2 linked regions of the Paraburkholderia bryophila genome follow. Each later gene encodes a partner of the first gene's protein in a complex. Links are inferred from orthologs where the notes say so. Each region holds a gene or a part of one and is shown on either strand. Other genes may lie near its edges.

What was found.
Region 2: the proteins of groL (region 1) and metK are in contact, whole or in part, in a cryo-EM structure (PDB 8P4O), measured with the Escherichia coli proteins. The link is inferred for Paraburkholderia bryophila from one-to-one orthologs.

The regions. Positions count from the first base shown.
Region 1 is NZ_JACCAS010000001.1:2,012,921-2,028,202, reverse strand. Bases 4,789-7,631 are described here. They hold groL (chaperonin GroEL), read left to right. Parts: upstream 4,789-5,311; coding sequence 5,312-6,952; downstream 6,953-7,631. Other genes in these bases: GGD40_RS09010 (hydroxymethylpyrimidine/phosphomethylpyrimidine kinase), read right to left, coding at 7,205-7,631; groES (co-chaperone GroES), read left to right, coding at 4,960-5,250. Also shown: GGD40_RS09045 (efflux transporter outer membrane subunit), read right to left, coding at 1-293; GGD40_RS09040 (DHA2 family efflux MFS transporter permease subunit), read right to left, coding at 283-1,722; GGD40_RS36880 (hypothetical protein), read left to right, coding at 1,706-1,828; GGD40_RS09035 (HlyD family secretion protein), read right to left, coding at 1,815-3,080; GGD40_RS09030 (TetR/AcrR family transcriptional regulator), read left to right, coding at 3,125-3,745; GGD40_RS09025 (hypothetical protein), read right to left, coding at 3,860-4,288; GGD40_RS36660 (FCD domain-containing protein), read left to right, coding at 4,335-4,538; more of GGD40_RS09010, read right to left, coding at 7,632-8,065; GGD40_RS09005 (rubredoxin), read left to right, coding at 8,357-8,527; GGD40_RS09000 (hypothetical protein), read left to right, coding at 8,682-10,103; GGD40_RS08995 (YqgE/AlgH family protein), read left to right, coding at 10,299-10,877; Holliday junction resolvase RuvX, read left to right, coding at 10,874-11,314; bifunctional pyr operon transcriptional regulator/uracil phosphoribosyltransferase PyrR, read left to right, coding at 11,301-11,855; GGD40_RS08980 (aspartate carbamoyltransferase catalytic subunit), read left to right, coding at 12,078-13,103; GGD40_RS08975 (dihydroorotase), read left to right, coding at 13,116-14,396; GGD40_RS08970 (lysophospholipid acyltransferase family protein), read left to right, coding at 14,433-15,209; GGD40_RS08965 (symmetrical bis(5'-nucleosyl)-tetraphosphatase), read right to left, coding at 15,206-15,282.
Region 2 is NZ_JACCAS010000001.1:2,695,923-2,711,166, forward strand. What follows is about bases 7,468-10,272. They hold metK (methionine adenosyltransferase), read right to left. Parts: upstream 9,563-10,272; coding sequence 8,372-9,562; downstream 7,468-8,371. Other genes in these bases: GGD40_RS12000 (hypothetical protein), read left to right, coding at 7,903-8,271; GGD40_RS12010 (lipid A biosynthesis lauroyl acyltransferase), read left to right, coding at 9,840-10,272. In the rest of the region: GGD40_RS11960 (efflux RND transporter permease subunit), read left to right, coding at 1-37; GGD40_RS11965 (efflux RND transporter periplasmic adaptor subunit), read left to right, coding at 120-1,439; GGD40_RS11970 (efflux transporter outer membrane subunit), read left to right, coding at 1,436-2,998; GGD40_RS11975 (MFS transporter), read left to right, coding at 3,193-4,401; GGD40_RS11980 (hypothetical protein), read left to right, coding at 4,675-4,860; mgrA (L-glyceraldehyde 3-phosphate reductase), read right to left, coding at 4,948-5,991; GGD40_RS11990 (DUF3185 family protein), read left to right, coding at 6,227-6,433; GGD40_RS11995 (phytanoyl-CoA dioxygenase family protein), read right to left, coding at 6,436-7,197; more of GGD40_RS12010, read left to right, coding at 10,273-10,724; dapF (diaminopimelate epimerase), read left to right, coding at 10,759-11,622; GGD40_RS12020 (DUF484 family protein), read left to right, coding at 11,692-12,423; tyrosine recombinase XerC, read left to right, coding at 12,487-13,410; GGD40_RS12030 (class I SAM-dependent rRNA methyltransferase), read left to right, coding at 13,502-14,704; GGD40_RS12035 (CobW family GTP-binding protein), read left to right, coding at 14,907-15,244. UniProt on the Escherichia coli protein: Catalyzes the formation of S-adenosylmethionine (AdoMet) from methionine and ATP.

The sequences.
Region 1 (15,282 bases):
CGGGACTCGGCCAGCCGCGCAGCGGCGACCTTGATATCCAGATTATTCTGGATCGCCTGCGTGACCAACTCCGTGAGCAGCGGATCGCCAAAGCTATTCCACCACGCGGGGTCGATCGGTTCGGCAACGGCGACGGAAGCCGCCGGGTTCGCTGCGGAAGGCCCGCTCCACTGATCCGGTGCTGCGATAGTGGGGTGCCTGAAGTCCGGCCCCATCGTGCAGCCGGACATGATCAGTGACACGCCGGCGCCAACCAGGCAGGCCAGCGGCAGCCATCGATAATCAGTGCGCATTGATCTGAGCTCCCTTGGGCAGCTTGGGTAACAGGATACAAACCGGGGCGAGCACCAGCGCAAAGCAGCCCAGCATGATGAAGACGTCGAGGTAACTCATGACGGACGCTTGCTGCTCGACGGTCGAGGCAATCGAACTGAGCGACGTGGTAAAGCCGTTGTAGGGCGTGATATGTTCGGCGAGCCGCGCATGGTGAAACTGTTCACGCCAGGCAAGCTGGGTGGTCACCAGCGAGACGCCGAAGCTTCCGCCGAGGTTGCGCATCATGTTGATCAACGCCGAAGCGTTATTGTTCTCTTTGGGCGGTATGCCGACGAATTGCACGGCGGACAGCGGAATGAAAAGGAACGGCAGCCAGATGACCTGGTACAGCCGCGACAGTGAAACGTCCCAGAAGCTGATGTTCAGGTTCAGCCCCGCCGCATTGAAGAGCGCGACGCCGGTACCCACGAGCGACATCATGACAAGCCATTTCGGCTGAAACACGCGCCCCGTGACAACGCCAGCGATGGGCATGAAAAACAGCGTGACCAGACCACCCAACCCGAGCGTCAACCCCGCGTTCGTTGCGTCATAGCCGAGCAGGGCCTGCGTGAATTGCGGCAGGAGTTGCGTCGTGCTGTTGATGATGAAACCAAACGCGAACATGACGCCGCAGCTAATCGCAAAGGCGCGCGATCTGAACAGCCGCAGATTCACAATCGGCTGACTCACCCTGAGCTCCCAGACAATCAGCGTGAGCAGCGACACGGCCGCGATGGCCGCGAACCAACAGATAAACTGCGAAGAAAAACCGTCTTCGCGCTCGAACTTGTCGAGCACGATCTGCAGGCACCCGAAGCCCACGGCAACCAGCACGAAGCCAAAATAATCGATGCGCAGTCCCTTCGTGAGCAGCGCCCGCCGCTCCTCCTTCACCAGCTTGCTGTCGCTCACGAACATGCCGGTGAGCACGAGGGAGACGATGCCGACCGGAAAGTTGATCAGGAACACCCAGTGCCACGAATAGTTTTCGGTGATCCAGCCGCCGAGCATCGGGCCGATGGCCGGCGCGGTGACGACGGTGAGGCCGTATAGCGCAAAGGCCAAAGGGCGTTTTTCTTCCGTAAACGTGTCGGCGAAAATACTCTGTTCAACCGGTGCCAGCCCGCCGCCGCCGAGCCCCTGAAATACCCGGAAGGCGATCATCATGGGCAAGGATGTCGCAAACCCGCAAGCTACCGAGCTGACCGTGAAAATGAACACGCAGATCATGTAGAAGCGCTTGCGTCCCACCACATTCGCCAGCCATCCGCTGATCGGCAAAATGATCGCATTGCTCACCAGATAGCTGGTCGTGATGTAGGTGCTCTGGTCCTGGCTCGCGCCGAGGCCACCCGCGATATGTCTGAGCGCGACGTTCGCAATGGTCGTGTCGAGCACTTCCATGAACGTGGCGATGGAGACGATCACGGCAATCAGCCAGGGGTTGTACGATCCGGCCGCCGACCTGGGAAGCGACGCATGCGTGACGGCCATGGTCATTGCACCGTGACGCGTGGGTCGACCGATAATCCCGGCGCTAGCGGTAGCTTGCGCCAGTCGTCGCCGTCGAAAACGATTTTCACGGGCAGGCGCTGAACCACTTTGACGTAATTGCCCGTGGCATTTTCAGCGGGCAGGCTGCTGAACACCGAGCCGGTGCCGCGCTGCAGGCTCTCGACGTGCGCGTGCAGCACCGTGTCCGGGTAGGCGTCGACGGTGACGTCGACCGGCTGCCCAACCTTCATATGGATAAGCTGCGTTTCCTTGAAATTGGCTGTTACCCACATGTCGTTAGGGACCACCGCGACCAGCGCCTGGCCGGGCGTTACATAGTTGCCCAGATTCACGGTTCTTTTCGTGATCTTGCCCGCCTGGGGCGCAAGCACCTCCGTATAGCTCAACTGCAATCTGGCGTTGTCGACATCGGCGTGGATCTGGCGCACGGACGCTTGTGCCGCATCGATTTTGGTCTGTTGCGAAACGATTTGCGCCTGGGCCGCAGTGACTGCCTGCCTGGCGCTGTCGAGCTTGGCTTGCGAACTCTTGGCGCTCGCCTGGCTCTGATCGAGTTGCTGGCGCGTGATCGCCGCGGGATCCGAACCGAGGTAGCGCGCCAGGTCCTGCTTCGCCTGCACGAGATCGGCCTCGGACACGCGCACTTGCGCTTCCTGCTGCGCGAGATTGGCGATCTGTACGGTGAGATCGGCGCGTGCCTGCGCGACCTGCGCGACGGCGTTCGCTTCCTGAGCTTCCGACTGTTCGAGCTTGACCTGATAGTCTCGCGGGTCGATTCGCAGGATGGGCTGACCCTTGTCGACGTGCTGGTTATCGGCGACCAGCAATTCGATCACGCGCCCGCTGATCTGGGACGCAATCTGGCTCTGGTTGCTGTCGATAAACGCGTCGTCCGTGCTTTCATAATGCCTGCTGTGCAGCCAGTACGATAGGCCTGCAACGACGACCACGGTCAGTACCGTTGCGCCGATCAGCAGGTTCAGGCGCTTGCGCCTTGGGCTGGCTGGCGCCTGGTTAGCCTCCGCGCGTTCGGGATCTTGCTGCACCCCGGACGGCGTTTCTTGGTCACTCTCACTGCCGGCCATCGGTTTCTCCAGAAATTGGGCGGATAAGCCGGATACTACAATGGAACGGTACGGTACCGTTCTATTTAAAATATTGTGATAATCTGAAAATAATTTTCCCCACGGGCAGCACGATGAAACGTAGTTCCAACGATAGCGATAGCGGCCAGGTAGCTTGCCCATCCAGCACGCGCCCATCTCTACGAAAAGGGCGCCCGTCCGCGTCGATGGCGGGCGAGGTCGAAGAGCGGATTCTCGATGCCGCGACTTCGATGTTTCTCGAGTATGGTTTTGCCGGGGCATCGTTGGAGCGGATTGCCGAGAAGGCGTCCGCCAGCAAGGCCACGGTTTACAGCCGCTACGCGGGGAAGGAAGCGCTTTTCGCCGACGTGGTGAGACGAAGCGTGGAACGCAGCATGCGGATCATCCAGGAGTCACCCCAATTCGATTCGTTGCTGGAACGGCTAACGTATGCCACCCGGGCGCTGGTGACGCGTCTGTTGAGTGACGAGGTGATTGGACTGATCAGAATGGTCGTGGCGGATGCGCCGAGATTCCCATTGCTTGCTCAGTTGGCGCACGAACGAGGCCGCTTGCGCTCGATCGAAGCGGTCACGGCCGTGATTACGGAGCATTCGGGGCAGCCCCGCGACGCGCGAACCCGGGCGGCAGTCAAGCGCAATGCGCGGATTCTGGCAACTCAGATGCTGGATGCCATCGTGGCGCCGCTCATGATGCGGGCCATGCTAGGACAGGATCTGGAAGCCTTGCGTGGAGAGATCCGCTCCCACATCAATCAGACGCTAGCCATCTTCGTGGCGGCGAACGCGCTCGAGCCGTTTCTTTGAGGCTTCAAGTCGACGGGGCTGCGTTGAAACAGATGGACGCAACGGTAGTGCCGCAGCAGGATCTGGAAGTCATGTTCATGCTGCTCGTCAACGGCATCGGCAAAACCGTCTCGACTAGCCCTGTGCCGAGCCCGTTTTCGTCGCCAACCTTAACCGCGCCTGCGGAATCCAGGTCCCCCTGCCAGCCGCGAGCGATGTAGCCAGCTCCAGCAGGGGCACGATTCGCCGTTGTTTTTTCTGGCCATGGTTCTGCGCGATGTCGGCAATCCTGTGATGGAGAAACGGATTCATGAAGCGGTCGCGCACCTCGTCCAGATACGCAAGCGCATCCTCCCGCTTTCCCTGCGCCTCGAACACCGGTATCACCTCGTCCATCCAGACCGCCTCGAGTTCATTGCGTAGCGCGGGGTCCTGCATGGCGTGGTAGACCGTCTCGTCTTGCGGCCGGGCATCGAGCAGCCAGCGTTCGGCGAGGAACGTGTGTCCGAGGTTCAGCAAAAATAGTTTGAGTTGCTCGACATGCTTCAGATCGTCGGTCAGCACGATCGACGCATGGGCGCAGGGCACCTGCAAGCGTGGTTGCCTCTCGATGGCCGAACTGTTCGACGAGCGGCATAGCCCGATCTCAGCGCGCCTTAGCAGACACGCGGAGACGAGCCAGACCTGGGCGGCGGCGCTGGTGGAGCACGAGGCGATTTATCGCGCGCTCGAAGACCGTGATCCGCTAGCCGCCCAGTCGGCGATTCGCAGCCATCTCAAGGCGTCGGGCACGCGCTGGATCGAGGGCGGCTGAGGCGGCGCGGACGCGACGTCGAAGATTTCCTCGCCCCGAGCGTGAGCGAGGAGCGTGATCTATTTCGAGGTTTACCCTTAGCCGAATGCCGATCTCCCGGTTTACACGAGCGTTTTTGCTGGAGATGCCCCCGGGTGCGACTGGCGTGCGCGGCTCCACGGCGCAGCCGTTCAGAGGCTAAGTCACTGTTTGTCAAAGTGAATTTGTGACGTCGCGGTCCCGGACGCCCGTCGCGGGTCCGAACTTGAGTGAGCAAGGTTCAAACTTAAGTGAAGCTCGACATCCCATCCCTTCTTGAATTTGTCACCACCCGTCCATATAATTAGCACTCGCTGCACGAGAGTGCTAACAACATCGCCGGTTGGCTCCGCCAGCCGGGTTTTCTCAGCGTTCTTCAGTCTCAATCAAGAGAGGAGTATGTATGAACCTTCGTCCTTTGCATGATCGCGTGATCGTCAAACGTCTGGATCAAGAAACCAAGACTGCGTCGGGCATCGTGATCCCCGAAGCCGCAGCAGAAAAGCCGGATCAAGGCGAAATTCTGGCAGTCGGCCCGGGCAAGCGTGACGACAAGGGCGCACAAATCGCGCTCGACGTGAAGGTCGGCGACCGCGTCCTGTTCGGCAAGTACGCAGGCCAGACCGTCAAGGTCGACGGCAACGAACTGCTCGTGATGCGCGAAGAAGACATCATGGCCGTGGTGCAGAAGTAAGCGCTGGTCGCTACTTTTCCCGGTCATAAGTCATATCCCAAAGAATTCAAGGAGTTAGAAGATGGCAGCTAAAGACGTCGTATTCGGTGATTCCGCCCGTGCCAAGATGGTTGAAGGCGTGAACATCCTCGCGAACGCTGTGAAGGTCACGCTGGGTCCGAAGGGCCGCAATGTGGTCCTGGAACGCAGCTTCGGCGGCCCGACGGTCACGAAAGATGGTGTCTCGGTCGCGAAAGAGATCGAACTGAAAGACAAGCTCCAGAACATGGGCGCGCAAATGGTCAAGGAAGTGGCTTCCAAGACCAGCGACAACGCAGGTGACGGCACCACGACCGCAACGGTTCTGGCTCAGTCGATCGTCCGCGAAGGCATGAAGTACGTTGCATCGGGCATGAACCCGATGGACCTGAAGCGCGGTATCGACAAGGCTGTCACGGCTGCAATCGAAGAACTGCGCAAGATCAGCAAGCCGTGCACGACGAACAAAGAAATCGCGCAAGTCGGTTCGATTTCGGCTAACAGCGACTCGTCGATCGGCGATCGTATCGCTGAAGCAATGGACAAGGTCGGCAAGGAAGGCGTGATCACGGTTGAAGACGGCAAGTCGCTGCAAGACGAGCTGGACGTTGTCGAAGGTATGCAGTTCGACCGCGGCTATCTGTCGCCGTACTTCATCAACAACCCGGACAAGCAAGTCGCCGTTCTGGACAACCCGTTCGTGCTGCTGCACGACAAGAAGGTCTCGAACATTCGTGACCTGCTGCCGGTACTGGAACAAGTCGCCAAGGCTGGCCGTCCGCTGCTGATCATCGCAGAAGACGTCGAAGGCGAAGCACTGGCAACGCTGGTGGTCAACAACATCCGCGGCATCCTGAAGACGGTTGCTGTGAAGGCACCGGGCTTCGGCGATCGCCGTAAGGCCATGCTGGAAGACATCGCGATCCTGACCGGCGGTCAAGTTATCGCTGAAGAAACCGGCCTGACGCTCGAAAAGGCAACGCTGGCTGAACTGGGTCAGGCGAAGCGCATCGAAGTGGGTAAGGAAAACACCACGATCATCGACGGCGCTGGCGAAGGTGCAACGATCGAAGCGCGCGTGAAGCAGGTTCGCACGCAAATCGAAGAAGCAACGTCGGACTACGACCGTGAAAAGCTGCAAGAACGCGTTGCCAAGCTGGCAGGCGGCGTTGCAGTGATCAAGGTTGGCGCTGCGACCGAAATCGAAATGAAGGAAAAGAAGGCACGTGTCGAAGACGCACTGCACGCAACGCGCGCAGCTGTGGAAGAAGGCATCGTGGCTGGTGGCGGCGTCGCGCTGATCCGCGCACGTACGGCTATCGCCGGTCTGAAGGGCGCTAACGCCGATCAGGACGCAGGTATCAAGATCGTGCTGCGCGCGATGGAAGAACCGCTGCGTCAGATCGTCACGAACGGTGGCGAAGAAGCCAGCGTCGTGGTGGCAGCAGTGGCAGCCGGTACGGGCAACTACGGCTACAACGCAGCAACCGGCGAGTACGTCGACCTGGTTGACGCAGGTGTCGTGGACCCGACGAAGGTCACGCGCACGGCTCTGCAAAACGCAGCATCGGTGGCAGGTCTCCTGCTGACGACCGACGCAGCTGTTTGCGAACTGCCGAAGGAAGATGCTCCGATGGGCGGCGGTATGCCCGGCGGCATGGGCGGTATGGGCATGGACATGTAATTTCGATTGGGCCTCGTCAGAGGCTCGGTTGGAAACACATGGGGAGGCACGCTGCGAGGCGAGCTTCCCAAAAGCAAAAACCCGCAGAAATGCGGGTTTTTGCTTTTGGGGCGAGGGTGTTGAATGTCAGCGCGATTCGTGCGGAAAAAGAAGAAGCCCGCACGAATGTGGGCTTCTTCTAGTGATTGCACAGTGCGCTACCGTGGCTGACGCATCTCGACAGCGATAAACGCCAGCGCCTCACGCCAGCGTTCAATGCCGTGCTTCACCCGGCGTTGCACCTTTGCCGGCGGTCGGCGGCGTTTCATCGTCGCTGCTGCGCGCCCAGAAGAAACGATCCGGCAGATACGCGCCCATGCCCGGCCGGAACGCATTGCGCACCGCCTGATACAGATACTCCTGCGCCTCGCGCACCGCCTCGGCGGGGTCTTGCCCGTTGGCCAGCAACGCGGCGATTGCCGCGCCCAGCGTGTCCGTCAAACCCATGATCCGATGGCTGCCGCGGTCCCACGTGTCCTGGCGCAACTGGCCGTCTTCGCTGAACAGCGTATTCACGTGCCGGTGCGTGCCGGTTTCCGTCGACAGAATGTATTCGCAGCCTTGCGACAGCAGATGCGAGATCGCCGCGTCCAAGGTTGGCGCTTCAGCGTCGCCGTCGGGCTGGGCCAGCGCGAGCAGCGTGGTGGCGTCCGCAACCAGCAGCGTGGTTTGCGGCGCGAGCAGGTCGGCGATCGCTTCGCGCAGTTCGTCGGCGGCGAGCACGTGCTCGTCGTCGAGCGTGAAGTCGGGGGCGAGAATCAGCGGAATGTCGTCGTAGTCGGCAACCACTTCGGCAATCGCGCTCACCACTTCCGCACGCGTGCAGGCGCCGACCTTGAATGCCGCGATCGGCATGTCTTCCAGCAGCATCCGCGCTTGAGTCGCGACGACTTCAGGGTCGAGTCCGGTGACTTCGTCGCAACTGGCCGAGTCGCGCACGGTGTAGCCCGTGAGCACGGAGACGCCATGGCAGCCCATGCTGGCAAGGGTCATCAGGTCGGCCTGCAGGCCGGAGCCGCCGGTGGGATCGGAGAGGCCGAAGGTGAGGACGATCGGAGGTGTGTCGCTGGGCATGAAAATTTGCAAAAAGGAGCTAAATTTGGGCGCGGACCGTGCGCTATTGGCTCAATTATGCGGCCTAAACCGTCGCGGGGGCGTTTTTTCGCACGCCCGCGTGCGTGGTCGTGTGTAAGCGCCAGCACCGGTGCGGCAAGCCGCCGCTACAGCCTTCTTGAGCCGACGCAAACGGCATAAGCAAAGGCTGCCGCGCGCTACGCTTGCGCGCTTCTGATTGCTAGGCATTGGGGCGGCAACACGGTACCATCATGGCTCCCGTTTCCACGGACTCTACTGCGCGACACAAGAATGGAATATCAAAGCTGGATGTGCCTGATTTGCGGCTGGATTTACGACGAAGAAGCCGGCTTGCCGGACGAAGGCATTGCGCCGGGCACCCGCTGGGCGGACGTTCCCATTAACTGGACTTGCCCGGAATGTGGCGCGCGCAAGGAAGACTTCGAGATGGTCCAGATCTGAGGTTGCGATCCGGCGGCGCGCAAGGTCATCGAGCGCGCCGTGGGTGTCCTGCCGCAGCGGTAATCTGTCATTGTCCTGTCACCGGTTCGCGCGCTAGCCGAGCAGTCAGCGTGCGGCGCGAAGCGGCGGCCCGTCAGCTTCCTGTCGCCCGCTCATGACTTCACGACCCGCCGCACCCGTTTCCTTCGACGCCTTGCCGAATCCACGCGGTGGCGCGGTCCGTCCCGCTGAGCTTGCGCTGGCCGAAGCACTGCTGGCGTTCGAACAACATACCGAGAGCACGTCGGCGCTGCTGCGTGCGTCGCACGCGTTGCGCGCGGCCGGTTGGCTGAGCGCGCAGCGTTTCGCTGACGCCCTCGTGCGGCTGTCGCCGCTCTCGGAAGACGATCCGTCCGGCGCCGATAATGCGCGTGCGGTGTTCGGCGCGGCATTGCGTGATTTCCGCGCGGCGCTCGAACGCCACAATCTGCGCGAACTGTCCTGCTCACCAGCACTCTTCAATCACTATCGCGCGGTGTGCGCGCATTTGTCCGAGCACACGCCCGGTTCCACCGTCGTCTTCGAAGATCTTGCGCTGACCGCGCGTCCGGTGCCGCCGGTGTCGATGCACGCACAGTCCGCCGATCAACTGGCCCATTTGCGGGCGCGTTATGAACGCGCGCTGCTGCCGGTGCTGCGCGCGCAGCCCGACACGGGCAGCGCGGCCGCGCGGGCACTCACCAACGCGGCGCTCGACGAACTGGACGCCGTGCTCACCGAACTCGCCGGTCCTGACCCCTACGATTTCTGGCGGCTCGCCAAGGCTTGCGCGAAAGCGTTGCGGGTCGGCGGCCGGGCAACCGGCGAAGTCGATGCGCGGCGTTTCTACGCCCGCTGCAATCTCGCGCTGGCCGATCATGCACGCGGTATCCTGCGCGCGCCGCGCTCGCTGGTGCGGGCCACGCTGGCGTTACTGTGGCGTGACTACGCCCTGTTCGGCGCCGCCGCCGAAGACGCCGATCAGGTCGAAGTGCTGCACGACTACGGCTTGACCGTCGACTGGCACGTCGCGGGCACCCAGGCATCGGAAATGCTGTGGGAGGCGGGCGCCGTGCAGGCGCAATCGCTCAACGCGGCGCGCGGCATGCTGACGCGCGAGCTGGGCGTGCTGGCGGTCAACTCGCACGCGTACGAAGATTTCCTGCAGACCGCGGATGCGTCGATCGCCGCATTGACCGAGCATGCCCGCGCGGCCGACCAGCCCGAGAAAGCCGATCCGAGCGAAGCGCTGCAAGCCGGCGACGCCGCTTACCGCCTCGGCGCCGCGGCGTGCGCGCTGGGCCTCGGTCATGTGACGCTGCTGGCCGATGCGTTGGGGCTCGCGTGGCGGCGTCGCGCGCACGCCGCAGTCGCGACGCCTGCGGTGCGCGCGCACGTGATCGTCGGTGCGCCGGCGGCGAGTACGTTGGAGCAAAGCGCCGAAGCGTTGCGTGCGACGCTGCACAAGGTGGCTGCGGGTGTTGCGCCAGCCAGTGGTGGCGTTGCGCTGGCCGGCCTTGCCGCGTTGACGCGCGCGATCGAGCAGGGCGGCGAATAAGATTTGCCCATAGCAATAGCGCGGCCCGCGAGCACATAAACACGTTCGTGCGAAACGCCGCGCACCCTACGCCATGGCACACGCGCGCGTGCGTGATAGAGTGCAACCTGATTCGCCGTCGATGGCTCGCGGCACACATCGCAGTCCCACGCTCAAAGCCCGCCATCCTGCATCGTCTTTGCTAAAATCCGAACTATGTCCAAGAGTACCGATCGCATCAATCTGACCAACCAGTTCCTGATCGCCATGCCGAACATGGCCGATCCGACGTTTTCAGGAACGGTGGTCTACCTTTGCGATCACAGTGAGCGCGGCGCGCTCGGCCTCGTGATCAACCGGCCGACCGATATCGACCTGCAAGCGCTCTTCAGTCGCATCGATCTCAAACTCGAGATCGAACCTCTCCTCCATGTACCCGTGTATTTCGGCGGCCCGGTGCAAACCGAGCGCGGCTTCGTGCTGCACGACCCAAAAGAGGGCGATCCGTATACGTCGTCCATGTCGGTGCCGGGCGGCCTCGAAATGACCACGTCGAAAGACGTGCTCGAAGCGGTCGCGAGCGGCACGGGTCCGGAACGTTTCCTGCTCACGCTCGGCCACGCCGGCTGGGCTGCGGGCCAGCTCGAAGAAGAGATCTCGAAGAACGGCTGGCTAACGGTCGAGGCCGACCCCAAAATCATTTTCGACGTACCCGCCGAAGAACGTCTCGAAGCGGCGCTCGCGCTGCTCGGCATCAATCTGTCGATGCTGTCGGGCGAAGCGGGTCACGCATGAGCCTGGCGGCCGGACGTGAGGCGACGCTGCTTGCGTTCGACTACGGTGAAAAACGCATCGGCGTGGCGGTCGGCAATTCGCTGACGCGTAGCGCGCGGCCGCTCGTGATCGTGCAGAACCGCAGTCGCGAATATCGCTTCGAAGCGGTCGGCAAGCTGATCGCCGAGTGGAAACCGGACGCGCTGGTCGTCGGCTTGCCGATGCACCCGGACGGCACGCCGCACGAAATGACCCAACTCGCGAAGCGCTTCGGCAATCAACTGAACGGCCGCTTCAATCTGCCCGTCACGTGGATCGACGAACGCTATTCGTCGGTCGAGGCGAAGGCGGAAATTCGCGCCGGCAACGGCCGCGCCGACATGCTCGACGCCGAAGCCGCCAGCATCATCCTCCAGCAATATCTAGACGGACTGTCCGACGATCATGAGTTCCATTGACGCCGAAGCGCTTTATCGCGCGTTGCTCGACCAGATTCGCGCGGTGTACGGCGACCAGCTTGGCGCGGGTCAGGACGGCGCCGAAGGCGCGGTGCTGGCCGGCATTCATAGCGGCGGCGCGTGGCTTGCCGAACGGCTCGCGCGCGATCTGAACCTGGCGAGCTTCGGCGTGGTGAACGTCGCGCTGCATCGCGACGACTACGCGAAGAAAGGCCTGCATTCGCAGGCGAGCCCGACCTCGCTGCCGTTCTCCGTCGACGGCCGCCGGATCGTGCTGGTCGACGACGTGCTGTACACCGGCCGCACGATTCGCGCGGCGTTGAACGAGCTGTACGACTATGGTCGGCCGGCATCGGTCGAACTGGCGGTGCTCGCCGATCGCGGCGGACGCGAGTTGCCGGTTGCGGCGCGTTTCGTCGGCGGCGTGGTGGAGGTGCCGGCGGATGCAACGCTCGTGCTGGCTCGCGACGCCAGTGGCGGCGCGAACGCTGAAGCAGGCAGCCCACGTTTCACGTTCCACACCGAAGCACGCGTCGATTGAACGGGGCGCCGCGATAGGGCGCCAACGCGCGTCGCACGCATCGCAATGGGCGCGACGCATCGAGCCATTCCACGCCCTCGCAACACAGGTTTCCAAGCCGGCACCGCAGCAGCCTCGGCCGCCGCAGCCGCAGCGCACGCGAAGCAACCCGGCGTGGCATCGTCACACGCAGTCCGCATCGACATCGATCACGTTGAAGCCCGTATTTGAAGCAGGTACACCATGAACACCGCCCCCCAGGCCCCCAAGGATTCCGCCGACAGCGCCACCGAGCGCTTCCGTTATGGCTTCCTGAAGGGCAACCCGCAGCTCACGAAAAACGGCGAGCTCAAACATCTGTTGTCGATCGAGGGTTTGCCGAAGGCGATCGTCAATCACATTCTCGATACCGCCGACCAATTCGTCAGCGTCACCGATCGTGAAGTGAAGAAGGTGCCGCTGTTGCGCGGCAAGTCGGTGTTCAACCTGTTCTTCGAGAACTCGACCCGTACCCGCACCACCTTCGAAATCGCCGCCACGCGGCTCTCGGCGGACGTGCTGAATCTGAACATCAACGCGTCGTCCACCAGCAAGGGCGAGTCGCTGCTCGACACGATCAACAACCTGTCGGCGATGCATGCGGATATGTTCGTCGTGCGTCATGCGTCGAGCGGCGCGCCGTACCTGATCGCCCAGCATTGCGCGCCGCACGTGCACGTGATCAATGCCGGCGACGGCCGTCACGCACACCCGACCCAGGGTCTGCTCGACATGTACACGATCCGCCACTACAAGAAAGATTTCACCAAGCTGCGCGTGGCGATTGTCGGCGACATTCTGCATTCGCGGGTCGCGCGCTCGGATATTCACGCGCTGACCACGCTCGGCGTGCCGGAAGTGCGCGCGATCGGTCCGCGCACGCTGCTGCCGGGCGGTCTCGAACAGATGGGCGTGCGGGTGTTCCACAACCTCGACGAAGGCCTGAAAGACGTCGACGTGATCATCATGCTGCGCCTGCAAAACGAGCGGATGAGCGGCGCGCTGCTGCCGTCGGCGCAGGAGTACTTCAAGAGCTGGGGGCTCACGCCGGAGCGCCTCGCGCTCGCCGCGCCCGACGCGATCGTGATGCACCCGGGGCCGATGAACCGTGGCGTGGAAATCGATTCGCAGGTGGCCGACGGTCCGCAATCGGTGATTCTGAACCAGGTGACGTTCGGTATCGCGGTGCGGATGGCGGTGATGGGCATCGTCGCGGGTAATCACGATTAAAAAAGGCAGCGCATGAAGATTCATATTCAAGGCGGCACGCTGATCGATCCGGTAGCGGGCACCGAACAGCAGCAGGACGTTTTTATTGCAGCGGGCAAGATCGTCGCGATCGGTCACGCACCGGCCGATTTTCACGCAGCGAAAACGATCGACGCGAAGGGCTTGCATATCGCGCCGGGTCTGGTCGACCTGTCCGCGCGTCTGCGCGAGCCGGGCTTCGAACACAAAGCGACGCTCGAATCCGAAATGGCCGCAGCGCTCGCCGGCGGCGTGACGAGCCTCGTGTGTCCGCCGGACACCGATCCGACGCTCGACGAACCCGGCCTCGTCGAGATGCTCAAGTTCCGCGCGCGCAATCTGAACCAGGCGCATGTGTATCCGCTCGGCGCGTTGACGGTCGGCCTCAAAGGCCAGGTCATCACCGAGATGGTCGAGTTGACCGAAGCGGGCTGCATTGGTTTTTCGCAGGCCGATGTGCCGGTGGTCGACACCCAGGTGCTGATGCGCGCGCTGCAATACGCGAGGACCTACGGCTACACCGTGTGGCTGCGTCCGGTGGATGCGTATCTCGGCAAGGGCGGCGTGGCCGCCAGCGGCGCGCTGGCATCGCGAATGGGTTTGTCGGGCGTGCCGGTGTCGGCTGAAACCATCGCGCTGCATACGATCTTCGAACTGGTGCGCGTGACTGGCGCGCGGGTGCATCTGTCGCATGTGTCGTCGGCGGCGGGCATCGAACTGATGCGCGCGGCCAAGGCCGAAGGCCTGCCGGTGTCGTGCGACGTCACCGTCAATCACGTGCATCTGATCGATCTCGACATCGGCTATTTCGACGCGCAGTTCCGTCTCGATCCGCCGCTGCGTCAGCAGCGCGATCGCGAAGCGATTCGCGCGGGCCTGGTCGACGGCACCATCGACGCGATCTGCTCCGATCACACGCCGGTCGACGACGACGAAAAGCTGCTGCCGTTCGCCGAAGCCACGCCGGGGGCAACCGGCCTGGAGCTGTTCCTGTCGCTGACGGTGAAATGGGCCGACGAAGCCGGTGTGCCGCTTGCCAAGGCACTGAACCGCATCACCACAGCGCCCGCCGACGTGCTGGAATTGCAGGACGCCGGCCGCCTCGTCGTGGGTGGCGTGGCCGACCTGTGCGTGTTCGATCGTCACGCGTACTGGCGCGTCGAGCCGCGTGCGTTGAAGAGCCAGGGGCACAACACGCCGTTCCTCGGCTACGAACTGCCGGCGCGCGTGCGCGCGACGGTCGTGGCCGGTCACGTCGCGTTCGAACAGCGCTAATATCCGCGGCATCGCCCAGTTACGGAAAGCTCCGACATGAAGCTCGCGTTACGCAAGGCCCGTCTCGTCGCGCATCTGCTGCACGGCATGTGGACCGTGGCGACACGTTTCCCCAAAGCCGACGCTGCTACGCGCGAGGCGCTGAATCGCCAGTGGTCGCTGAAAATGCTGCGTTTGTGCGGCATGAAGCTCGTCGTGCATAACGACGCAGCAAGGCTCGACCGCGGCGCGCTGGTGGTTGCCAATCACATCTCGTGGATCGACATCTACGTGATCAATGCGTGGCGGCCGACGCCGTTTGTTTCGAAGGCGGAAATCCGGCAATGGCCGGTGGTCGGCTGGCTCGCGCAGCAGCTCGGCACCGTGTTCATTCAGCGCGAGAAGCGCAGCGATGCGAAGCGGATCATGCATGAACTGGCCGAGCGTCTGAGCGCGGGCGAACTGATGTGCGTGTTTCCCGAAGGCACGACGTCGAACGGACTCGCGCTGCTGCCGTTCCACGCGAATATGTTTCAGGCGGCCGTGTCGGCCGCGGCGCCGGTGCAGCCGCTGTGCATCATGTACGAGGACGCGCAGGGCCGGCAATCCACCTCGCCGGCTTATATCGACGATCTCTCGCTGGCCGATTCGCTGAATCTGCTGTTGCGCGGCGGCCCGTTGACCGCGCATGTGGTTGTCGGCGCGGCGATTGCGCCGGGCGTGGACCGGCGCACGCTGGCCGCACAAGCGGAAGGGGCGATCGCGGCGGCGTTGCAGGCCATGCAGGGCGGCACGGCGACGGTCGGCGCGGTGGCTGCGGAAGAACTCTCCTAGTTGCCGCCGCCCGGCACGCGGCAACTCTCGCAGTCGACCTGGGTCAGCGTGCGTTCCGCGGGGTTTTGCGTCA
Region 2 (15,244 bases), 680 kb from region 1 along the record:
TTTGCGCGCGGCGGAGCATGTGGTGCAGAAGCCATGACGCGCATCGTGGCGGCGAACGCAATGGCGAGCATCACAAGAGGCAGCGCTGACTGCCCACGCATCTTCACAGGGGAAGTTTGATGGAAGCACACCGTCCGGATGGTTCCGGCACCTCGCACGAACCGGCGAAAAGTAAACGCACGCGATTGATCGTTGTGGCCGTGGCCGTGGTGGTGATCGCTCTCGCCGCGCAAGGCATCTGGTCACGCCACGACGCGCACGCCGCGCTCGAACGCGATGCCGAACACGCGAGCCAGACGAGCGTGGAAGTCGTGCGACCGCAAAAATCGACGGCAGGGCTCGATCTCGTGCTGCCGGGCAACGTGCAGGCCTTTCTCGACACGCCGATCTACGCGCGCACCAACGGCTATCTGAAGAAGTGGTACGCGGACATCGGCGCGCACGTGAAAAACGGCCAACTGCTCGCCGAAATCGATACGCCGGAAGTGGACGATCAACTGCGCGCCGCGCGCGCCGATCTCGCGAATGCCGACGCCAACTACGCGCTCGCGAAAAGCACCGCCGACCGCTGGACCGACATGCTGAAAAGCAAGTCGGTGTCGAAGCAGGAAACCGACGAGAAAGTCGGCGACATGCTGGCGAAGAAAGGTACGCTCGACGCGGCGCGCTTCAATGTTGCGCGTCTGGAAAAGACGCAATCGTTCCAGAAGGTCTACGCGCCGTTCGACGGCATCGTCACGGCGCGCAACGTGGATGTCGGCGCGCTGATCGACGCGGGCAGCTCGGGCGGACCGGCAAAGGAACTGTTCCACGTCGCGCAGGCCGACCGCTTGCGGGTGTATGTGAACGTGCCGCAGGCCTACGCACAACAGGTGCGCGCACAACAAACGGCGTTTCTGACGCTGACCGAGACGCCGTCGAAACACTATCCCGGGACGGTGGCGCGCACGGCGGGCGCGGTGGATCCACAACAGCGCACCATGCTGGTCGAAGTGGACGTCGACAATCGCAACGGCGATTTGCTGCCCGGCGCATATGCGCAGGTGCATTTCGCGTTGGGCACGGGCGCGGCGCCGTTCACGCTGCCGGGCAATGCGTTTCTGTTCCGGCCGGACGGCGTGAAGGTCGCGACCGTGGACGCGCAGCACAAGGTGAAGCTGATCACGGTGTCGCTGGGCACGGACTTCGGTACGCGTGTGGCGGTCGCGTCGGGTTTGCAGGGCAACGAGCAGGTGATTCTGAACCCGCAGGATTCGATCGTCGATGGGGCGCCGGTGCGGATCGTGCCGCGAGAGGGGGCTTCGGGTGCTTCGGGTGCAGCGGCGAACGGTGAAGGTTCGGCCGGCGCGTCCGGTGCGCCCGGCGCGGCTGCAAACACACCGGCTGCTCACTTTGCCGCTCACTCTGTCGCGAGTCCATCCGCGAGCGCATCGTCATGAACGCGCCAACGCCCCCCTCGCGCCGCGTTCGCGCGCCGCAACTCAAGCGCGTCAGCGATCGCGCGCCTCAGCTCACGCGCATCACCTTGCGCACGTCGGCGTTGGCGCTCGCTTCAGTCTGTCTGCTCGCCGCCTGCACCGTCGGCCCCGACTACGTCAAACCACCGGCGGCGACCGCCGCCACCTACAAGGAACTCGAAGGCACCGGCTGGATGCCCGCGCAACCCGCCGACACGCTCACGCGCGGCGCCTGGTGGAACGTCTACGCCGATCCATCGCTCGACGCTCTCGAACAGCAGGTCGCCACCGCGAACCAGACCGTGCAGGCCGCCGAAGCGCGTTTTCGCGCCGCCCGCGCAACAGTCGCGCAATATCGCTCGACTTACTTCCCGGTGGTCAGCGCGAACGGCGACTATTCGCGCGCACGGGGTTCGAGCAACGTGCTGCACAAGTCGACCGCCGGCCTCACGCTGAACGACTACCTCGTGCAAGCCGATGCATCGTGGGAGCCGGACTTGTGGGGCCGCGTGTCGCGCAGCGTCGAAGGCGCGAAGGCCGAAGCGCAGGCGAGTGCCGCCGACGTCGACGCCGCGCTGCTGTCCATGCAAGCCGAACTCGCGACCGATTACTTCGAATTGCGCGGGCTCGATCAGGAACGCCAGCTTCTCGACGACACGATCAAGGCCTACACGGAAGCGCTCGATCTGACGCAGCACCGCTACGCCGGCGGCATCGCCACCGACGCCGACGTCGCGCAGGCGCAAACGCAACTGAAGACCACCCAGGCGCAAGCACTCGACATTGGCGTGCAGCGCGCACAACTTGAACATGCGATCGCGATTCTGACCGGCCAGCCGCCTTCGACGTTTTCACTGCCGGTGGCGCCGCTCGTCGCGGTGCCGGTCGTGGCCGCTGCGGGCGTGCCGTCGGCATTGCTCGAACGACGCCCCGACATCGCGGCGGCCGAACGCCATATCGCCGACATGAACGCGCAGATCGGCGTGGCGACGGCGGCGTTTTTCCCCAGCCTGATTCTGTCGGTAACGGGCGGCCTCGAAGCGACCAACTACAGCCAATGGCTGGTGACGCCGAGCCGGCTGTGGTCGCTCGGACCGGCGCTGGCCGGCACGCTGCTCGACTTCGGCGGACGCGCGGCGGTGAAGGAACAGGCCCGCGCGCACTACGACGAAAGCGTCGCGCAATATCGGCAGACGGTGCTGAGCGCATTCGGCGAAGTCGAGGACAACCTGGCCGCGTTGCGCGTGCTCGAACAGGAAGCCGCCGCGCAGGACGACGCCGTCGCCGCCGCGCAGCGTTCGCTGGCGGTCATCTCGAACCGCTACAAGAACGGCGCGATCACCTATCTCGATGTCGTCGTCGCGCAGACCACCGCGCTGACCAACGAGCGCAACGCGGTGTCGATCGCGCGCCGCCGGATGGCCGCGAGCGTCGCGTTGATCAAGGCATTGGGCGGCGGCTGGGATGCGTCCGCGCTGCCCACCGACGAACAGATCGTGCATCCGGCAACGGCGGCGAGCGAGGCGGCGGCGCACGGGTAGTGCCCGGCTCGCCGATCCACACGGCCTTTTCAGCGTATTCTTAACACCTTCGACTCACCCGCGCTCGCCAAGGAGATTGTTTCGTGACCGCGTCGCCGGAATCCCACCGGACTGCTACTTCGGCTGTTCCCCCTTCGTCTGCATCGTCCGCCTCGCCCGCCTCGTCGAGCGCGTCCACGTCCGACACGCCCGACATCGCCAGTCTCTCCTACCTCGAACGCGGCACGCGAGCCTACTGGCGCGCCAGCATCGCGCTGCTGTTCGCCGGCTACGCCACGTTCTCGCTGATGTACTGCGTGCAGCCTCTGCTGCCCTCCTTTTCAGCCGCGTTCAACGTGACGCCCGCGCAAAGCAGCCTGTCGCTGTCGGTGACCACGGCGGCGCTCGCGCTCGCCATCTTCATCGCCGGATTCGTATCGGAAGGCTGGAGCCGTCACAAGCTGATGACGATGTCGCTCACCGTGTCGGCGCTACTGACGATCGGCGTGTCGATCGCGCCGCAGTGGCATCAGTTGCTGGTATTGCGCGCGCTTGAAGGGCTCGCGCTCGGCGGCGTGCCGGCCGTCGCGATGGCGTACCTCGCCGAGGAAGTCCATCCCGACGGGCTCGGTCTCGCGATGGGCCTCTACGTCGGCGGCACGGCGATCGGCGGCATGGCGGGGCGCGTGATTACGGGCGTCGTGGCGGATCTGTTTTCATGGCGGGTGGCGATCGGCACGATCGGCGTGCTCGGCATTCTGTCGATGCTCGCCTTTCGCGCGCTGCTGCCGCCGTCGCGTCATTTCGTGCCGCGGCGTGGACTCGGTTTCGGCCATCACCGCAATGCCTTACTGAAGCAGTTCACGCGGCCTGGTTTGCCATTGCTGTTTCTGCTCGGCTTCGTGCTGATGGGCAGTTTCGTGACGCTGTACAACTACATCGGCTACCGGTTGCTCGCGCCGCCTTACCAGTTGAACCAGACGGAGATCGGTGCGATCTTCATCGTCTATCTGACGGGCGTGGTCGCGTCGCCGTGGTCGGGACGCATGGCCGATACCTTCGGCCGCGCACGCGTGCTCATGGCGAGCCTGCTGTTGATGGCGCTCGGTCTCGCCCTCACGCTGTTGCACCCGCTCGCGGCGATCGCGCTCGGCATTGCCTGCGTAACGTTCGGTTTCTTCGCCGGACACTCGGTGGCAAGCGGCTGGGTCGGACGCCTCGCGAAAGAGGCCAAGGGCCAAGCCGCTGCGCTGTATCTGCTCGCGTATTACATCGGCTCGAGCGTGGTCGGCTCTTATGGCGGCCACATCTGGGCCGACTATGGATGGAACGGTGTCGCGGGACTCGTCGGTGTGCTGCTCGTGATCGGCATGCTGGCGGCACTTCGCTTGCGTGGACATGAACGCGAACGCGCCACGGTCTGACGGCTGACGCTTCGATCCGCTCTGCATCGAAAAACCGCAAAAGGAAAGGCCAGTGTAAGCAAACGCTTCACTGTTTTCGTCCCATTTGCTGCGCCGCGCCAATCGCGGCAAGCCTTGGCGCGCCGGGTTCAGCGGCTTGCGAATAGCCGCTGCAGCGCCGCAAAGCGAAGCGATGACGGTCGAACCGTCTCCTATACTCGAATCGAGCCGGGCAGTTGCATGACGCCAACATGGCGCCGCTGCCTACGCCAGTATCAGGTTACGGAGACGACTATGACGACCTACTTCACGATCGGCGATTTCATCCTGGTGATTCCGATGGCACTAGCCGGCGCTCTGTTTGTCGGCGCGCTGCCCTGCAAGACGGAGTTTCGGCACAACGTGCTACGCGTGCTCGGCGCACTGATCGGCGTGGTCTTCGCGGTCGTGCTGGTCGAAGGTCTGCCGGCGCTGGTCTAGCGAAACCGGCGAAAAAAAGCCGCCTCACGGGCGGCTTTTTCTGTTGCTACTGCTGCGGCAACGACAACGGCATGAACGCGCCGGGGATCAGATCGCCTGATCCGTCGACGGTTTTTCCCACAGGTTGATGCCGCCTTCGGTCGCGTAGCGGTCGATCTCCGCGAGCTCGTCTTTCGAGAACGCGAGGTTCTTCAACGCGCCCACGTTTTCACGCACCTGCTCCGCACGGCTCGCGCCGATCAGCACCGAGGTCACGCGCGGGTCGCGCAACGCCCAGGCGAGCGCCATTTGCGCGAGGCTCTGGCCGCGACGCTGCGCGATGTCGTTGAGCTTGCGCACGTGCTCGATGTTCTGCTCGCTCAAATGCTCCTGCTTCAACGAACCGCCGCCCGGCTTATTGACGCGTGCGTCTTGCGGCACGCCGTTCAGATACTTGCCGGTCAGCAGACCTTGCGCGAGCGGCGTGAACGCGATCGACCCCGCGCCGACCTGCTCCAGCGTATCCAGCAACTCGTGCTCGATCCAGCGGTTGAGCATGTTGTATGCGGGCTGATGGATCAGCAGCGGCACTTTGTATTCGGCGAGCAGCTTCGCCATTTCAAGCGTCTTGCTGGCCGAGTACGACGAAATCCCGATGTACAGCGCCTTGCCTTGCTGCACGGCAGTGGCCAACGCGCCGGCGGTTTCTTCGAGCGGCGTATCGGCATCGAAACGATGCGAATAGAAAATGTCGACGTAGTCCAGACCCATGCGCTGCAGGCTCTGGTCGAGACTCGCGAGCACGTACTTGCGCGAGCCGCCGCCCTGGCCGTACGGGCCCGGCCACATGTCCCAACCGGCCTTCGACGAAATCAGCAGCTCGTCGCGATACGGCTTGAAGTCGTCCTTGAACAGACGGCCGAAGTTGGTTTCGGCGCTGCCGTACGGCGGCCCGTAATTGTTCGCGAGGTCGAAGTGCGTGATGCCGAGGTCGAAGGCCGTGCGCAGAATGTCGCGCTGCGTGGAGATCGGCGTGGTATCGCCGAAGTTGTGCCACAGGCCGATCGACAGCGCCGGCAGTTTGAGACCCGACTTGCCGCAGACGCGGTACTGCATGTCCGAATAGCGTTCTGAAGCTGCTTCGTAAGCCATTGCTTGTGTCCTTGAAGTTGAGGTTGCCCAACCAGTGCGGGCGTGAGGCAATCGCATGCTGCGGGAGGCGTACTTCGCGATGTGTCGTTCGACGTGTTGTCGACGTGTTGTTATAGACGGCTGGTCCGCTATGGTAGCCAATCGACGTGAACCGTGCAGAGGCCCAGTATGCGGGATGGACGATTGCTTGCACGTCCCCTACACTTTGCGCGGACCGAACTGATGGGAGAAGTAGATGGTGAAGGCGATTTCAATCGCGCTGATTGTCGGCGGTATCGTGCTGCTGTATTTCGGCGGACAGGCGTTCAACTCGGTGAGCAGCGAGGTCTCGCGTGTCTTCACGGGTTCGCCGACGAATAAGGCGATCATGCTGATCGTCGCCGGCGTGGCGGCCACGATCGCCGGGCTGACCGGCGTCGCGTTGTCGGGGCGCAAGCGGTAAGTTCAGAACGCCACCTCGGGCTTGGCCGCCGACCGGCTGCCCGGCAACGGCACATTGCTCGCGCCGTGATAGGTGTACACCAGTGAAAACTTCACCTGGTCGCTGAGGTTCTTGCCCGCCGAATGCAGCGTATTGCAGTGGAAGAACACCACGTCGCCGGCCTTGAGTTCGGGCGATACCGCGGTGCGAATCCATGCCTCGTTGTCCGGCAGATCGGAGCGGAAAAACTTGGCCTCGTCGAAGCGTTCAGAGGTGAACGATGCGTTGTGCGACTTCGGCACCAGCCACAGCGCGCCGTTGTCGACCGTTTCGGAGCCGAGCGCCACCCACACCGACACCAGATCGTCGCGCTCGAACGACCAGTAGCGCACGTCGCGATGCCAGCCGGTCAAGCTGCCGTACGCCGGATGCTTGGTCATCACGCAGTTGTGATGCGCCCGCGACAGGCGCGGTTCTTCACCGAAATACAACTCCATCCAGCCGCGAATTTCCGGCGCGGTCGCCCATTGCGCAAAGGCCGGCGCGCGGCCATACGCGTCCAGCAAGCGCCGCACCGTCTGGCCGCCCGGCGCATGCCTGGAATCCGGCGCGCCGGGGTATTTCAGATCGGCTTCGAACTCGATTGGCGCCGCGGCTTCGTGCAACTGGCGCTGTGCAATCTGCTTCAACTCATCGCAACGCTCGGGCGACACCAATCCGGGCACCACGACAAAACCCTGCTCCCGCAACGTCTGAATCTGCTCTTTCTTCGAATGAAGTGACATGGTGTTCCGTTACCGTCGACTAGCTGATCCCTCGATTGTAAAGCGGGCGCGATCGGACGGTGCGCAGTTTCGCCGTGCGGAAGGACGTAGCGCAAATTTGTCGACGAGTGAGGTGACCTGACCACATAGAACCGTGTCTCCCTCATCCGCATTCGCCCACTGTCCGTTCGAAAATCGAATGGCCCGTTTGCCACGAGGTTAGAGTGAAATCGAATTACTTCACAGACGTAATGAACCACGATCGGGTATTCCAGAATCAATCCAAAAATGCCTGAGGATTAATCATTCAATACGAATGGATTAAGAATCTGCGATTTCTCGTAGCGAATCCTAGGTGCGCACCGCGTCACCCGCGACGCGGCAAAATGCCCGCACGCCAAATGGGCAAACACGCACGATAATCGGTCGCAACGGGCGCGACCCCGTCGACGCGCACCATTGCTTCACTCCGTAAAAACCCCGATTCGCAGGGTAAAAACCGACTTTCTGACGTCATGAATCACGTGTAGCCTGCATACATGTTTAACGCCATTCCCGCACTAGCGCGCCGCATACTGGCCGCTAAGGCCAATATCACCGGCCTCCGTGCCTTTTCCGATCAAATCCCGGGCATTCGCGCCGTTCCTTGCGACATTGTCATTGGCACATTTGCTGCTCTGACTGACGCACCTTCCGACACGCGTCGCGTTGCCCACTTGTGAAGCCATGCATACTCTTCTGAATACCCGCCTTACCCGCGCCGCGCTGAAAGCGGCGCGTCCGGCGCGCCGCCACGTCGTGCGCGCGCTGCGCCACCATGCCACGCGCACCCGCGCGATGGGTGAACAATGGCGCGATGCCAAGGCGGTCGACGGCATTCGCACCTGGTTCCACACGTTCTTCTCCGCCCTGCGTCTGCAAGGCAGTTCGCGACGTTTTTCGCTGCGCACGCTGCTGCGTAAGCCGACGCCGCTGCGCCTCGCCGCCCCGCAACTCGCGCCGGTTGCCGCGCCGCAAAACACGAGCCGCCGTCCGCGCCGCATGTCGACGAACGGCAGCACCGGCTGGTTCGCGTTCGCGTTTGCGAGCCGTTAAACGCGCAAGCAAAGCAGTTCGCCCCAACCCGCGCACAAGCAATAAAAAACCCCGCCAGGCTCACACCCGGCGGGGTTTTTCTTAAGCGAACAGCTCGCGCTTATTCAGCCAGCGCGGCGACCGGTTCCGTACCGGCAGCTTCGGCGAGCGTCAAAGCCTTGTCCGTGGATTCCCACGTGAATTCCGGCTCTTCGCGGCCGAAGTGACCGTAAGCCGCGCTCTTCTCGTAGATCGGGCGCAGCAGGTCGAGCATCTGGATGATGCCCTTCGGACGCAGGTCGAAATGCTCCTGCACGAGACGCGTGATCGTCGCATCCGACACGCGGCCCGTGCCGAACGTGTTGACCATCACCGAAGTCGGCTGGGCGACGCCGATCGCGTACGACACCTGAATCAGGCAGCGCGACGCGAGGCCGGCGGCCACGATGTTCTTCGCGACATAACGGCCGGCGTAAGCCGCCGAACGATCGACCTTCGACGGATCCTTGCCCGAGAACGCGCCGCCGCCGTGCGGTGCAGCGCCGCCGTACGTATCGACGATGATCTTGCGGCCCGTCAGGCCGCAATCGCCTTGCGGACCGCCAATCACGAACCGGCCGGTCGGGTTCACGAGGAACTTGATGTCGCCCTTGATCAGCTCGGCCGGCAGCGTCGGCTTGATGACTTCTTCGATCACGGCTTCGCGCAGCGTGGCCAGCTCGATATCCGGCGAATGTTGCGTGGACAGCACCACGGTGTCGATCGAATGCGGCTTGCCGTCGACGTAGCGCACGGTGACCTGTGACTTCGCATCCGGACGCAGCCACGGCAGACGGCCGTCGCGGCGCAGATTCGCCTGACGTTCCACCAGACGGTGCGACAGGTGGATCGGCAGCGGCATCAGTTCCGGCGTTTCTTCGCACGCGTAACCGAACATCAGGCCCTGGTCGCCGGCGCCTTGATCGAGGTTGTTGTCGTGCGCGCGGTCCACGCCTTGGGCGATGTCCGGCGATTGCTTGTCGTAAGCGACGAGCACCGCGCAGCCGCGGTAGTCGATACCGTATTCGGTGTTGTCGTAGCCGATGCGCTTGATCGTATTACGCGCGACCTGGATGTAATCGACGTTCGCGGTGGTGGTGATTTCACCCGCCAGCACGACCAGACCCGTGTTGCACAGCGTTTCCGCTGCGACGCGCGAGTACTTGTCTTCGGTCAGGATGGCGTCGAGGATCGCGTCCGAAATCTGATCCGCGACTTTGTCGGGATGGCCTTCGGAGACGGATTCGGAAGTGAAGAGATAGTCGTTTGCCACGTTGCAGACTCCAGTTGTGTGGTTACGGTTGAGTTTCACGTAGCCAGCTTCGGGAGCCTTGAAGCGGCGACGCTTTAGCGGAATACCTTACTGGCTGGGGCCTATCACGTGGATCGCACCCGCCAGCTTCGCCCCGCAAGTTGTCTATTAACTCGGCGAAGCACTTATTATAGCGACTTCCTTTGTTTGTCACAGAGTGTCCACCCGTGTTGCATTTCGACCCGATCCAGAATTTCTTGAGTAAACCGTCGCGCGACGCCCTGAACGGAGGGACGGCATGCTGAGTCTGCTTGGCGGCCATCTGGCGATCGGCCTGCTCAAATTTCTGGCACTACTGCCTTACGGTTTCGTGGCACGACTGGGCGACGGACTTGGCTGGCTGCTTTATCAGATTCCCAGCAATCGCAAGCGCGTCGTCCACATCAACCTGAGCCTGTGTTTCCCGGAGTGGAGCGCGGAGCACCGCGAAGAGATCGCGCAGAAACACTTCCGCCACGCGATCCGCAGCTACGTGGAGCGCAGCGTCCAGTGGTTCGGCTCGGCGGAGAAGTTGAAGAAACTCATTCAGGTGGACAGCGAGGTCGACCTGCTGGATCCGGACATGCCGCCCACGCTGTTGCTTGGCGCGCATTTCGTCGGCATCGAGGCCGGCTCCGTGTTCATCAACTACTCGCTGCACCGGCAGTGCGGCGCGCTCTACCAGCCGATGTCCAACAAGGTGCTCGACGACGTGGCGAAAGCGGCTCGCGGCCGCTTCGGCTCCGACATGGCGAGCCGCGCCGACAGCGCTCGCATCGTGCTGCGCTGGCTGCGCGACCGCAAGCCGGTGATGCTGGGCGCCGACATGGACTACGGCATGCGCAACTCCACCTTCGTGCCGTTCTTTGGCGTACCCACCTGCACGCTCACCGCGGTGGGCCGACTGGCGGAAGTCGGGCATGCACAGGTCGTACCGTTCATCGGCGAGGTGCTGCCGAACTACAAGGGTTACCGGCTGAAGGTATTCAAGCCGTGGGAGAACTACCCCACCGGCGACGACGAAGCGGACGCCCGTCGCATGAACGCCTTCCTGGAAGAGCAGATTCCGCTGATGCCCGAGCAGTACTACTGGGTGCACAAGCGCTTCAAAACCCGGCCGCCGGGCGAACCCAGCGTGTATTGAACGCAGGCGCGGGCGCGTCACTTACAATAGCGTGATGAAACTGAAATTCACCAAAATGCACGGCGCGGGCAACGACTTCGTCGTGCTCGACGGCTACACCCAACCGGTCAACCTGACGCCGGCGCAGGTGCGCGCGCTCGCGGACCGGCATTTCGGCGTCGGCGCCGACCAGTTGTTGCTGGTGGAAAAGCCCACCATCGCAGGCGTCGACTTCAGATATCGCATCTTCAATTGCGACGGCGGTGAAGTCGAACATTGCGGCAACGGCTCGCGCTGTTTCGTGAAGTTCGTTCACGACACGGGTCTGACCGACCAGCGCACGGTGCGTGTGCAGGTACAGAACGGCACTCTCACGCTGACCATGCAGGAAAACGGCGAGGTGCTGGTCGACATGGGCGCGCCGGTGTTCGACCCGGAGCGCGTGCCGTTCGCCACCAAGGGCCTCGAAGGCCGTCGCGAAGGCGCGGACACGCTGTGGCCGCTCGACGTAAACGGCACGACGCGCTGGATTTCAGTCGTGTCCATGGGCAATCCGCACGCGGTCCAGGTGGTCGACGACGTCGAAGCGTTTCCGGTGCTGGTCGAAGGCCCGGTGATCGAGCGTCACGCGCGCTTTCCGCAGCGCGTGAACGCGGGCTTCATGCAGATCGTCGGCCGTAGCGAGATCAAGCTGCGTGTGTTCGAGCGCGGCGCCGGCGAAACGCTGGCGTGCGGCACGGGCGCGTGCGCGGCGGTCGCGGCCGGAATCCGGCGCGGTTTGCTCGAAGCGCCGGTGCTTGTGCATACGCATGGCGGCAAGCTGACCATCACGTGGGACAGTGCGAAAGCCGACGAGCCGTTGCTGATGGCCGGCCCTGCGGCGACCGTCTTCGAAGGCGAGATTGAGCTGGCCGATTAGTTAGCTGCCTGAATCCATTGACCGAAGCGCCGCCCCAAGGCGTCGCCCCGTAGTCCTTTAGCCGAAACCATGAACGATCGCGAAGTCGCCGAATACCTGCTCGCCAACCCCGAATTCTTCGCCGACCACGCGGAGACACTCGCGACCATCCGGCTCGCGAACCCGCACGGCAAAGCCGCGGTGTCGCTGCAGGAACGGCAGATGGAAATGCTGCGCGACAAGAACAAGCATCTCGAACGCCGCCTCGCCGAACTGCTGCGCTACGGCCACGAGAACGACAGCATCGCGTCGAAATTCAACCGCTGGACCATTCGCGTGATGGCCGAGCGCGATCCGTACGCGTTGCCGCGCACGATCGCCACCGGTTTGCGCGATATCTTCGACGTGCCGCAAGCCGCGCTGCGCGTGTGGGACGTGGCCGAGCCTTATGCACAAGCCGACTTCGCGCGCCACGTCGGTGAAGAAGTGCGGATTTTCGCCAATAGCCTGACCACGCCGTATTGCGGCGCGAACACCGGCTTCGAAGCGGCGCAGTGGCTGGTGCCGTCCGCGAATGCGACGACTGCCGCGCCTGAAGAAAGCGCGTCCGGCGCAGCGCCGTCCGAAGCCGCGCACGTCACCGAGTCGATCGCGCTGCTCGCGTTGCGCGACCCCGAGGGCAAGGAAGAAGCACCGACCTTCGGCCTGCTGGTGATGGGTTCCGCCGACGCGCGCCGCTTCCACGACGGCATGGCGACCGATTTCCTGACGCAGATCGGCGCGCTGGCCAGCGCCGCGCTGAGCCGTTTGCTGCCGCGCTGAGCGCCGATCGTGCAACCGATCCGCTACCGCCGCCCAAGCCGCCCCAGCCGCTAAAAGCCCATCGTGACCGAAACCGACCCGATCGCCGCCTATCTGTCGAATCTCGAACATGAGCGGCGGCTGTCGGCGCATACGCTACGCGCTTATACCCACGAACTCGACGAACTTCGGCTGCTGGCCAAAGGTCGGCCGCTGCAAAGCCTGACCGCGGTGGATATTCGCGGCGCTGTGTCCCGCGCGCATTCGGGCGGCCTGACGGCGCGTTCGATCAGTCACCGGCTGTCGGCATGGCGCGCGTTTTACCGCTGGCTCGCCGGCCGCGTCGATCTGCCGGCCAACCCGGTCGCGACCGTGCGCGCGCCGAAGCAGCCGAAAACGCTGCCCAAAGCGCTGTCCGTCGACGACGCCACGCGCCTGATGGAAAGCCCACCGCCCGCATCGCTCGAAGGGTTGCGCGATCATGCAATGCTCGAACTGTTCTACTCGTCGGGTCTGCGACTGTCGGAACTGGTCGGCCTCGACGCCCGCTTCGCCGATGCCGACGGCTACCGCTCCGCCGGCTGGCTCAAGCTGGATGCCGCCGAAGTCGAAGTGCTCGGCAAGGGCAACCGGCGCCGCATCGTGCCGGTCGGCCGCAAAGCGCTGGAGGCATTGAATGCGTGGCTCGCGGTGCGCGACCAGATGGTGAAGCACGATCCGCATCCGCTGTTTCTGTCGGCGCGCGGCAACCGGCTGTCGCCGAACGTGACGCGCGAGCGCGTGAAACGCGCGGCGCTCGCCGCCGGCATTCCCGCCAACGTACATCCGCACGTGTTGCGGCATTCGTTCGCCACGCATGTGCTGCAGTCGAGCGGCGATCTGCGCGCGGTGCAGGAACTGCTCGGCCATGCCAGCATCACCGCCACGCAGGTCTATACCGCGCTCGATTTCCAGCATCTCGCGCTCGTCTACGACAAGGCGCATCCGCGCGCCAAAAAACGCGACTGATTCCGCTCGTTGTGGCGGTTCGCAGTCTCCGGTTTCGCTTCACTCGCCGCGTGCGTCTTGCCGCGCGGCTTAATGCTCTGCTGACACCCTGATGAATATCGTTACGCTCAAACCGTCGAAAGAAAAGTCGCTGCTGCGCCGCCATCCGTGGGTCTATGCCAACGCGATCGACCGCGTCGACGGCAATCCCGCGCCCGGCGTCACCGTGCTGGTGCGCGCGCACGACGGCCGCTTCCTCGCGCGCGCCGCCTACAGCCCGCATTCGCAGATCCGCGCGCGGGTGTGGAGCTTCGACGAAAGCGAGCCGATCGATCACGCGTTCTTCAAGCGCCGCGTGCAACGCGCGCTCGCGCATCGGCAGACGATGGTGCACGACACCGGCGCGGTGCGGCTGATTTTCGGCGAAGCGGACGGCCTGCCCGGCCTGATCGTCGACCACTACGTCGCCGAAGACGAAGGCCAGCGCAGCCAGTTGGTTTGCCAGTTCATGGCGGCGGGCGTCGAGGCGTGGAAGGATGCGATCGTCGCCGCACTGGCCGACGCGACCGGCTGCCCGAACGTCTACGAGCGCTCGGATGTGTCGATCCGCCAGAAGGAAGGACTCGAGCAGATCACCGGCGTGCTGGCGGGCGAAGCGCCGTCGGACGCATTGATCGCGAGCGAAAACGGCGTGCGTTATCACGTCGACGTACGCAACGGCCACAAGACAGGTTTCTACGTCGATCAACGCGACAACCGCCTGCTGGTGCAGCAGCTTGCGCAGGATCGCGAGGTGCTGAACTGCTTCTGCTACACCGGCGGCTTCTCGCTGGCGGCGTTGAAGGGCGGCGCCAAAAGGGTGGTGTCAATCGATTCGTCCGGCGACGCGCTAGCGATCGCGCAGCAGAACGTCACGGCCAACGGCTTCGACGCTGAACGCGCAACGTGGCTCGACGCCGACGCCTTCAAGACGCTGCGCCGTCTGTACGACGAAGGCGAGCGCTTCGACCTAGTCGTGCTCGATCCGCCGAAATTCGCGCCGTCGAAAGAACACGTGGACCGCGCGTCGCGCGCTTACAAGGACATCAATCTGACCGGTCTGAAGCTGCTGCGCCCGGGCGGCCTGCTGTTCACCTACTCGTGCTCCGGCGCGATCGACTCCGAGCTGTTCCAGAAGATCGTCTCCAGCGCGGCCGCCGACGCACGCGTCGACGCGCGGATTCTCAAGCGACTCGGCGCCGGCGTGGATCATCCGCTGCTCACCGCGTTCCCGGAAGGCGAATACCTGAAGGGCTTGCTGTTGCAAATCGCCTGATCGCCCATAGCTTCAGGGTTATTTCGCGCGCCGGCACTGCTTTGTGCTCGGGCGGTTGAAAAGCAGGCTTGAAACCGCCCGCCTGCACCGGCTTGACAGATATGTTTCAATAACCGGCTAGACAAGGCTGCGCGCCATCCGGCCGCCGCGCCTGGTCCAAGCCCCCGATTACGCACGTTTCACGAACATACAGGCGACCCTCATGATCCCAGTCACCATCCTCACCGGCTTTCTCGGCAGCGGCAAAACCACCCTGCTCAAGCGCATCCTGGACGAAAAGCACGGCATGAAGATCGCCGTGATCGAGAACGAGTTCGGCGAAGAGAACATCGACAACGAAATTCTCGTGCAGGACACGACCGAGCAGATCATTCAGATGAGCAACGGCTGCATCTGCTGCACGATCCGCGGCGACCTCGCGCGCGTGCTGGGCGATCTGGCGGCGAAGAAGCAGGCCGGCGAAGTGGATTTCGACCGCATCGTGATCGAAACCACCGGCCTCGCGAATCCGGGTCCGGTCGCGCAGACCTTCTTCATGGA